Regions from separate parts of the Parabacteroides leei genome, predicted to be linked through region 3. Evidence: riboswitches for the same ligand, from Rfam matches in the RefSeq annotation. Region 3 holds a riboswitch; each other region holds the start of a gene.
The links. A riboswitch is a leader RNA that binds a small molecule or an ion and turns the genes downstream of it on or off. The one in region 3 is predicted to bind cobalamin.
Positions count from the first base shown of each region.

Region 1: it holds a riboswitch for cobalamin, as region 3 does, so the genes downstream of both, M1P97_RS17355 (porin family protein) here and M1P97_RS05550 (TonB-dependent receptor) in region 3, are expected to answer to the same signal.
Region 2: it holds a riboswitch for cobalamin, as region 3 does, so the genes downstream of both, M1P97_RS06125 (ABC transporter substrate-binding protein) here and M1P97_RS05550 (TonB-dependent receptor) in region 3, are expected to answer to the same signal.

Region 1 covers NZ_JAMBQG010000012.1:188,521-191,806, reverse strand. The annotation lists gene M1P97_RS17365 (ATPase) at 1-726, shown strand, start outside; gene murQ (N-acetylmuramic acid 6-phosphate etherase) at 741-1,562, shown strand; cobalamin riboswitch at 1,604-1,802, shown strand; gene M1P97_RS17355 (porin family protein) at 2,070-2,663, shown strand; gene priA (replication restart helicase PriA) at 2,735-3,286, shown strand, end outside.
Region 2 covers NZ_JAMBQG010000003.1:108,930-112,215, forward strand. The annotation lists gene M1P97_RS06120 (iron ABC transporter permease) at 1-686, opposite strand, end outside; gene M1P97_RS06125 (ABC transporter substrate-binding protein) at 696-1,856, opposite strand; cobalamin riboswitch at 1,906-2,109, opposite strand; gene M1P97_RS06130 (HsmA family protein) at 2,168-2,572, shown strand; gene M1P97_RS06135 (precorrin-2 C(20)-methyltransferase) at 2,645-3,286, shown strand, end outside.
Region 3 covers NZ_JAMBQG010000002.1:464,320-467,605, forward strand. The annotation lists gene M1P97_RS05545 (O-acetylhomoserine aminocarboxypropyltransferase/cysteine synthase family protein) at 1-1,242, opposite strand, end outside; cobalamin riboswitch at 1,362-1,564, shown strand; gene M1P97_RS05550 (TonB-dependent receptor) at 1,697-3,286, shown strand, end outside.

The DNA.
Region 1 (3,286 bases), on a different contig from region 3:
ACGGAGGAGGAGATAGGGAAGGAGATTGAAACCGGATTACTGCCTGCATTAAAAGACCTTATACCTTCCGCCGTATATTTTTACGGGGCAGGCTGCGCTTTCCCTGAAAAGAATGAAATGATACGGCGGTCTGTCAACCGGTATCTGTCTGTTCCTGTTGAGGTAGGGAGTGATCTCTTGGCTGCTGCCCGTGCTTTATGTGGCGATGAGCCGGGGATAGCTTGTATTCTGGGAACCGGTTCGAATTCCTGTTATTACGATGGCAAAGAGATTATAAAGAATGTTTCTCCCCTGGGATTTATTCTGGGAGATGAAGGAAGCGGTGCCGTATTGGGTAAACTATTGATCGGGGATGTATTGAAAGACCTGCTGCCTCCGGCTCTGAAAGAGCAGTTTCTTACACAATATGGCTTGACTCCGGCATCGATTATGGACAAGGTTTACCGGCAACCTTTCCCCAACCGTTTTCTGGCCGGCCTTTCCCCTTTTATACGGGAGCATTTGGATGAACCTGCCATTTGGGAACTGGTCACCCGTAGCTTTCTGGCATTTTTTACCCGGAACGTGAAGCAGTATGATTGTTTTGAATTACCTGTCCACCTGGTCGGTTCAGTTGCATGGTATTATCAGGAAATACTGAAAGATATTGCTTTCGATCTGGGTCTCCGTCTCGGAACGGTTGCGCAAAGTCCGATGGAGGGATTGATTGCGTATCATGGTAAGTAAACTTATATTTAATTATGTCATTTACTAAAATAACAGAACAAGATTCATTATATAATGACCTGGAACATAAATCTGTCCGGGAGTTGTTGGAAGATATAAACACAGAAGACCGGAAGGTCGCATTGGCAGTGCAAAAAACAATCCCCCAGATAGAGAAACTGGTAGATCAGATCGTTCCCCGGATGAAACAGGGAGGGCGTATCTTTTATCTGGGGGCCGGAACAAGCGGTCGGTTGGGAGTGCTCGATGCTTCTGAAATACCTCCAACTTTCGGAATGCCCCCCACTTTGGTGATCGGTCTGATTGCCGGTGGCGATACGGCTCTTCGCAATCCGGTAGAGAATGCGGAAGATGATATGGAGCGTGGTTGGGAGGAATTGCAGGAGCATCAGGTCACAACCAAAGATACGGTGATCGGTATTGCTGCATCCGGTACGACCCCTTATGTGATTGGAGCTTTGCGTAAAGCCCGTGAGCAGGGGATACTGACGGCCTCTATCTCCAGTAATCCGGATTCCCCCATGGCCGCTCAGGCCGATGTGGCGATCGAAATGATTGTCGGTCCGGAATTTGTAACCGGCAGTTCCCGTATGAAGTCCGGTACGGGGCAAAAGATGATTCTGAATATGATTTCAACATCTGTGATGATCCGGTTGGGCCGTGTAAAAGGCAACCGGATGGTAAATATGCAATTGACCAATCAGAAACTGGTCGACCGGGGGACGCGGATGGTGGCAGAGGAACTGGGGCTGAGTTATGGCCAATCGCAGCGGCTCCTTCTGATGTATGGCTCGGTAAAGGCTGCCGTTGATGAATATCGGAAACATAATAATTAATATTTTTCATCAACCGATGGAGAACGAAACGAAAATATCTCTATATTTGCGACGTGCATTGTTCCGGACCTGTATCCGCAGGAAAGGATTAAAAGGGAATCGGGTGTAAATCCCGGACAGTCCCGCTGCTGTAAGCTTCATTATAGATTGGGCAATACCATAAGCCACTGTTCTTTTTTGAATGGGAAGGCGCTCAAACCGGAAGTAAGTCAGAAGACCTGCAAGGCATATTATTTCGACGGCTTCGAGGAAAGGCCGGAAGAGAACAGGAGGTCGGTTAACGTCTCCACTATTCTTACTCCCGTTTCCCGTATAGCTGTCTGAACGTTTTTGTTTTTAATTATTTTGCCATAATAATTAGGAAAAGAGGCATGGATCGGTTTATGGGATGAGCTCCGTAACCGGTGCATGCTTTCCTTTTTATGAATGAACAGGATGATAGGAATACTTGTTTATTATAGGAAAAGTGCGTTTATTTGTAAACATAATTAATTAACAACAGGCAATATGAAGAAGGTTACAGGTTTAGTTTTGGTTATTTTGATGATGTTTATAGCCCTACCGGCTAAGTCCCAACTGAAGTTTGGATTAAAAGGGGGAGTAAACATATCGTCCGTTCATCTGAATTCCGATATACTGAAGGCGGATAATGTGACAGGGTTCCAGATCGGTCCGATGATCGAGACAACACTCCCACTGGTCGGAATCGGACTGGATGCGGCGATCCTTTATTCTCAGAAAGGATTGGAGTTGAAAGCGAAAGGCTCTGAAAATACCAGTATAAAAACGGATTATCTCGATGTACCGGTCAATTTGAAATGGAAATTCGGTATTCCCCTTGTTAAAGCTTATCTGTCGGCCGGACCCTATATCGGTTTCCGTGTCGGAGGAGATAAAATCTGGAATGTTTTAGGCGAACAGATGAAAGCAAAGAATTTCAGTGCAGGACTTAACTTCGGTGTAGGGGCTGAATTGATAAGCCATTTACAGGTAGGGATAAATTACGGATTGGGATTGACTGACAATTACAGTGCCGACAAACTCGATTTGGGAGGTGCTAAAAACCGTGGATGGTCTATCACAGCCGCAGTTCTGTTTTGATGACAGATAGAAAAGATATGCAGGGCCGGACTTTAACAGTCCGGCCTTTTTTGTTACTTTTGACCTCGTAAATGAAATACGCAGATGTCATATTGCCTCTTCCGTTAGAGAATAGCTATACCTATAGTATTCCTTCCGATCTGGAGACAGCCGTCATTCCCGGTTGCCGGGTGATCGTCCATTTCGGTAAGAAGCGCTATTATACGGCGATTGTAATGGATGTGCATGAACGCAGGCCTGATACGGATTTTGAAACGAAAGAAATTTATGCCTTGTTGGATGCGACTCCCGTATTGCGCCGTCCGCAACTCCGTTTCTGGAAATGGATCTCATCCTACTATATGTGTAAGCTGGGGGATGTTTATAAAGCCGCCTTGCCTTCCGGCTTGAAGCTGGAAAGTGAAACGGCCGTCACCTATAATCCCGACTTTGAGGCAGATGGTCCTTTGAGGCCGAATGAACAGTCGGTACTGGATGCTTTTACCGGTGTCCTGAAACTGACCGTGTCGGAACTGGAGAAAAAGACAGGGCTTCGTAATGTGGTTCCCGTAGTTGCTTCCCTGATGGCCCGTGGAGCGGTAGTAGTGAGTGAGGAAATGAAACGGGGATTTGTCCCGAAGATG
Region 2 (3,286 bases), on a different contig from region 3:
AGAAGCATCAGGTTCAATGTCTTTATCAATAGGAACGAAAGAGGGATCAGGATAGCCATAATCGCCACGAAAAGCATCATCTGATTACCGGAGACACGTGAGAAACTTCCCAGTCCCCAGATTACATAAGCACGGATATCTTCTTCCACACTAAAGAATTTCAACACACCGATCACCGCATTTGCTACATAGCCGATCATCACCCCGATAATCAATAGCGTCACATTCCCTTTAACCTTCTGCGAGACATAAACGATCAGTGCCATAACAGACAAGGAACCGACTATGGCCGCAATAGATAAAGCAATCTCCCCCATAAAGCCCAGTTTACTCAACGCCACGCCTCCCAGGCTTCCGCTCAGCAAGACAACGAAGGCAACTCCCATACTTGCACCGGAACTGATACCCAACACAGAAGGTCCCGCCAAAGGGTTACGGAATACGGTTTGCATCTGAAGCCCGCTGAGAGCTAACCCGGCTCCCGCAACTAATGCCGTCAAAGCTTGCGGAAAGCGTGATTTCCAGATAATATTCTGCCAGGTGACCGGTTCGTCGCCATTGCCGCAGATGATATTCCAAACCGAATGGAAGGGAATCGAAACAGATCCCAACACCAGATTCAGAAACAGCAACACGACGATTGAATCAAGGATCAAAAGCATCAGGATAGTGTTAGAATACTTCATCGTCCCCATTTATTTAAGTAAATCATAATAGACAGGCGTGTGATCCGGCAATAAATTCGGGTGGAAGATATGCAATAAATCGCCCAATACAACTTCCGGCTCGGTCGGCATGCTTTCATAAAAAGGTTTCTCCCGCATATTACAATAGATCACTCCCTTTTCCTTGAAAGCACGGAAGTCTGCATAACGGGGATCCTGATCTTTCAGTGATTTATAAGTATATGTTCCCGGATAGCTGTTTACGATACGCCAGTAATCGGCTTCATCGGCCTGGTTATAGACCGTCTCGAAGTCGAGCGTCACACCGCCGGAGCGATCGTCGTCTTTCAAAAAATAATCAGCGCCGGCATCTTTGAAAAGCTGTGCAAGGAAGCTCTTTCCTCCTACTGCATACCAGTTACCACCATGTATTTCGCCACTGAATACAATAGGACGTCTCTGCACTTTACCTTCGGCAGTCAGCTCTTTCAATTCGTTGTAGCGGTTCTCTATAATGGAGAATTTCTCATTGGCTTCCTGCTCTATCCCGAGTAACAGACCGACAAACTTAATCCATTCAGCCTGTCCCAGCGGTGTCATTTCTTTATATCCCAGATGAGGAATCAGAGGGATACCGATATCTTTCATCGTCTCGTATCCGCCACGCTTAAAGGGAGAGATCAGGATCAGGTCCGGATTAATACTCATAATCACCTCATTATCGAAATTACCTTCGATCCCGATCTTCGCCGTCTTTCCTTCCTTCAGCTGATCATTGATAGTCTTATTAAACAGATGGCGCGTACTCGTGATACCGACCACCTTATCCTCCGCTCCCAACTTTATGAAATTGGAGAGCTGCAGGGAAGTCATACAAATGGCACTGCGCACAGGCGTTTCGATCACTGTATAATCGGCAGGAATACCTTCCGGCTTCATCCCACGGGGAACCAACGCAAACAGGAAGTGCGTGCTTTCTTCATTCTGCGGGTCATGTATATCCATCAGAACATAACCGTCGGCATAGGTCAACTGAAAACCTTCGGCATATTCAGGTGTGATCTGAACCATCCTATCCGCCGTAATCGTTTGTTGCGACGATGCATTCTCTTTCTCCTGCTGATTTCCTTTCGATACGCACGATGCAGCCATTAACGCTAACAGGCAGCCACCGAGTAAATAGTTATTCATATTTCTATTTGTTTTTATCCGACACAAACTGTCCAAACCCACGAGGACAATCGTTATGCAAAAAATGGCAGGTCTTCTGACTTACTTCCATCCCGAATGCCTTCCCGATCGCAAAGACCAGTGGCAAAAGGTATTATCAGGATGTTTATAAAGCTTCACAGCAGCGTGGACTGTCCGGGATTTACACCCGGTTCCCTTTTAATCTGTCTCCGTGAACAGGAGTTTTACAGAACCGATTTCGAGCGCAAAAGTAATAAGAAAAACTGAACCTTTCGCATACGGAACTGTTATTTACAGAAAATGACAGCATTATGGTACTCAATCAGGTAGACACTCATTTCTTAATTGCAGCTATTTGCGTAATATCATCGGCATTAGTATTTTATACAATCGGTGTATGGGGCGAACGCATCCAAAAGAAGCTGAAAGCCTGGCATGTAGCTTTCTTTATCGCCGGACTATTCGCCGATGCTATCGGTACCGGCCTGATGGAACAGATTGCGCAAATGACCGGAATACAAGATAATCTCCACACCATCACCGGAATAATAGCGATCTGCCTGATGTTTGTCCATGCGTTATGGGCTTTATGGACCTATCTTAAAGGGTCCCTCAAAGCGAAAGCTCATTTCAACCGTTTCAGTATAGTTGTCTGGTGTATCTGGTTAATCCCTTATTTCATAGGGGGCTATCTGGGAATGTCGCTTCACCCCTGATATTGTTCAGCAGTTTATTTGGAGACTTCCGTTATTTTAAGCACTTTTGCCCTCTGAATAAAACAAGAGCAAATGACACATCCTATCAGCTTCGTTTCATTAGGTCCCGGTGAACCGGAACTTATCACTGTAAAAGGGTTTAAACAACTTCAGCAGGCAGATATAATCTATTGTCCGGCTACCCGGAATAAGCAGGGAGATTCTCTTTCACGTGCGGCTGATATCGTGCGTGCTTTGGAGATAAACGAAGTTGCCATACGATGCTTTATGCTTCCTATGAATAAAGATCGTACAGAGGCCTGGAAAGCCTACGATAGTTTATACAATGAAGCTGTGGCAAACCATGCAATAGGTAAACGGATTGTCATCGTTGCCGAAGGGGATGCCGGTTTCTATTCATCCATACAATACATATACGACAAACTTACAGAGACAGGGATCGCCGTACAACGTATTGCCGGGATTCCGGCTTTCATTGCCGCCGGAGCTTTGGCTGGTTTGCATATCGTCAAACAGGAAGAGCAGATCGTTGTCATTCCCGGCACACCTTCTACCGAAGAGTTGAGTGAAAAGATCAACGCCGGATATGTAATCGTCATTATGAAACTGTCACAATGTGTGAATGCTGTACACGACTGTATCCGGAAGCATCCGCAGACACAGTTCCATTACTTTGAGAATGTAGGAACAGAAAAAGAATATTATACTTCTGAT
Region 3 (3,286 bases):
GTCCGCACTTTCGATACCGACAGAGAAACGGATCAGATCCGGAGCAATACCGGCTTCCTTCAACTGTTCGTCCGTCAATTGACGGTGAGTATGACTTGCCGGGTGAAGCACACAAGTACGGGCGTCTGCTACGTGAGTAACAATAGCTGCCAGCTTCAGGCTATCCATAAACTTGATAGAAACATCACGTCCACCCTTCAGACCGAATGACAACACGCCACATGAACCGTTCGGGAGATATTTCTTTGTCAGGTCATAATACTTATTCCCTTCCAGATCCGGATAGTTCACCCAAGCAACCTTATCGCAGTTCTGCAACCATTTAGCAACAGCTAATGCATTTTTACAATGCTGTGGCATACGTAAATGCAATGTTTCCAGACCCAAATTCAACAGGAATGCATTCTGCGGAGACTGGATAGAACCCAGGTCACGCATCAGCTGGCTGGTTGCTTTCGTGATATAAGCCATTTTGCCGAATGTCTTTGTATAAGTCAGTCCGTGATAAGATTCGTCCGGCTGGCAAAGACCCGGATATTTGTCGGCATGTGCTTCCCAGTCGAAGTTACCGCTGTCGACGATACAGCCACCGACTGCAGTAGCGTGTCCGTCCATGTATTTGGTAGTAGAATGTGTTACGATATCTGCACCCCATTCGAACGGACGGCAGTTGATTGGTGTGGCAAATGTGTTGTCGACAATCAAAGGTACACCATGCTTGTGGGCGATGTGGGCAAACTTTTCGATGTCCAATACCATTACTCCCGGATTGGAGATCGTTTCGCCGAACAATAACTTTGTATTCGGGCGGAAAGCTTTACTGATCTCTTCTTCGCTGGCATCCTGATCGATGAAAGTACATTCGATACCCAGCTTTTTCAGTGTAACGGACAACAAGTTGTATGTACCTCCATAGATACCGGTTGCACTTACAATATGATCGCCGGCTTCGCAAATATTGAAACAGGCAAAGAAGTTAGCAGCTTGTCCCGATGAAGTCAACATGGCTGCAACGCCACCTTCCAACGCAGCAATTTTGGATGCTACGGCATCGTTTGTCGGATTCTGCAGACGAGTATAAAAATAACCACTCTCTTCCAAGTCGAACAATTTAGCCATCTGTTCGCTGGTTTCATACTTGAATGTAGTACTCTGATAGATAGGGAGCACACGCGGTTCTCCCTTTTTCGGTTGCCAGCCACCTTGCACACACAAAGTTGCCGGCTTGAATGAATTGCTCATATTTTTTATGTTTGCTATGTAATTATATTCTGCAGACAAAAGTAAAGAATAGTTCGTTCTATTTACACAAATCTTTGATCAATTATAAAAAATACACTATTGTTTCAAAATAATCGTGTACCTTTGTACCCGATTTTGGTGTCACGCTTCCAATTCCACGGAAAAGTGATGAAAAGGGAATCAGGTGTAAATCCTGAACAGACCCGCTGCTGTAAGCTCCGCCAAAGTCTTTGAGCACGACTCAATCCACTGTTCGCAATGAATGGGAAGGACGCTCAAAGATGGAGTAAGTCAGAAGACCTGCCAAGATAAGAAGTTTAAAGCTTTCGGGAGATAAGGCTAAAAACATATGAGAAAGAACATTCATCTACTTTACCGGAGGTTCTGCCTGTTCATGTGTTCTATTGTTTCTTTCATCGAAAGCATGTAAAAAACAATTAATGAATTTGGTGAAATGAGAGGTTTCATACATGTATTTCTTTTATTGAGTTGTTTGTTTCCAGTAAGTCTGGCGGCACAGAATAAAGTGATTCTATCCGGCGAAGTGAAAGAGAAGGATGGGACACCGCTTCCGTTGGCTACTGTCGCTATAGAAAATACGATTTCGGGAACGTATACAGACGACCGGGGACGTTATTCACTGTCGGTAACCCCCGGCAAACGCACTCTTATAATTACCCTGTTAGGTTACAACACCATAAAGACCGTTGTCGATATCCGTAAAAATATGACAATGAATTTCACGATGGAAGAAAACTCCATAACCCTGAATTCGGTTGAAGTATACGGTAAAACGAAAACCCAACAGGTGAAAGAAAGTGCTTTTGCAGTCAATGCGTTGGATGTTAAACCACAGATCAACACTCTGAAGAATCTGAATGATATGGTGAACCGTACAACCGGTATTAAGATTCGGGAAGAGGGTGGAGTCGGTTCAGACTTCGACTTGTCTATCAATGGATTATCAGGAAATTCCGTTCGTTACTTTATTGATGGGATGCCTTTGGATACAAAAGGAAGCGGTGTCTCGCTGGCAAATCTTCCTGTCAATATCATTGACAGGGTGGAAATATATAAAGGGGTAGTTCCTGCCAGCTTGGGAGCAGATGCTTTGGGGGGGGCTATCAATATTATTACCAGTCAGGAAAAAAAGAATTACCTGGATGTTTCTTATGGTACAGGTTCTTTCCATACGCATAGAACTGACCTGAATGCCCAATTCGTAGAACCGAAGACCGGATTGATCATCAAGCCGACTATCGGAGTCAATTATTCGAAGAACGATTATGAGATGAAAGGCGTTGAGGTATGGGATGAAGATAGCCGTAAATATATTGAAGTCAACCGTAAACGGTTCCATGACGATTATTTTTCCTTGTTGGGCCAATTGGAAGCCGGCTTTGTCGATAAAGCGTGGGCAGATGCTTTCTTTGTTTCCGGGTCTTATTCCAAAATAGATAAAGAAATACAGACAGGGTCTATCCAGACAAAGGTGATCGGTAATGCGGAGCGTCATTCCGATGCATGGAATGTATCAGCCCGTTATCAAAAGCGGTTTGAGAAAATTAATACAAATGCATCGCTTTCCCATACCTGGGACGCATCGCTTACTGTCGATACGGCTTATCGTATCTATGATTGGAACGGAGATTTTACTCCTTCATCCCGTAATGAGCTTAATGGCCGTGGGCGTTCCATACGTCATTACAACCGCCCTATGACTATTTTTCGAGGAGGCGTCGATTATGCGATCAACCGGCATCATTCAGTCAGTTTGAACTATCTGCTTAACCGTACCGGAAATAAACGTCGTGATGATGTCGACGAAACTTTTGAGCCAACCAATGATGTGCTGACCAAGCATATTCTCGGGTTGACTTATAATCAGTCTTTTTTCGACGGAAGATGGGAGAGTACCGTTTTTATTAAAGATTATATCAATGCCACCTCTATCGAACAAAACGATCTTGCCTGGATAACCGGCTCGGAAAATCTCAAAGGACATTTTTCGAAGAGTTATTGGGGAGGTGGTTTGGGGCTGCGC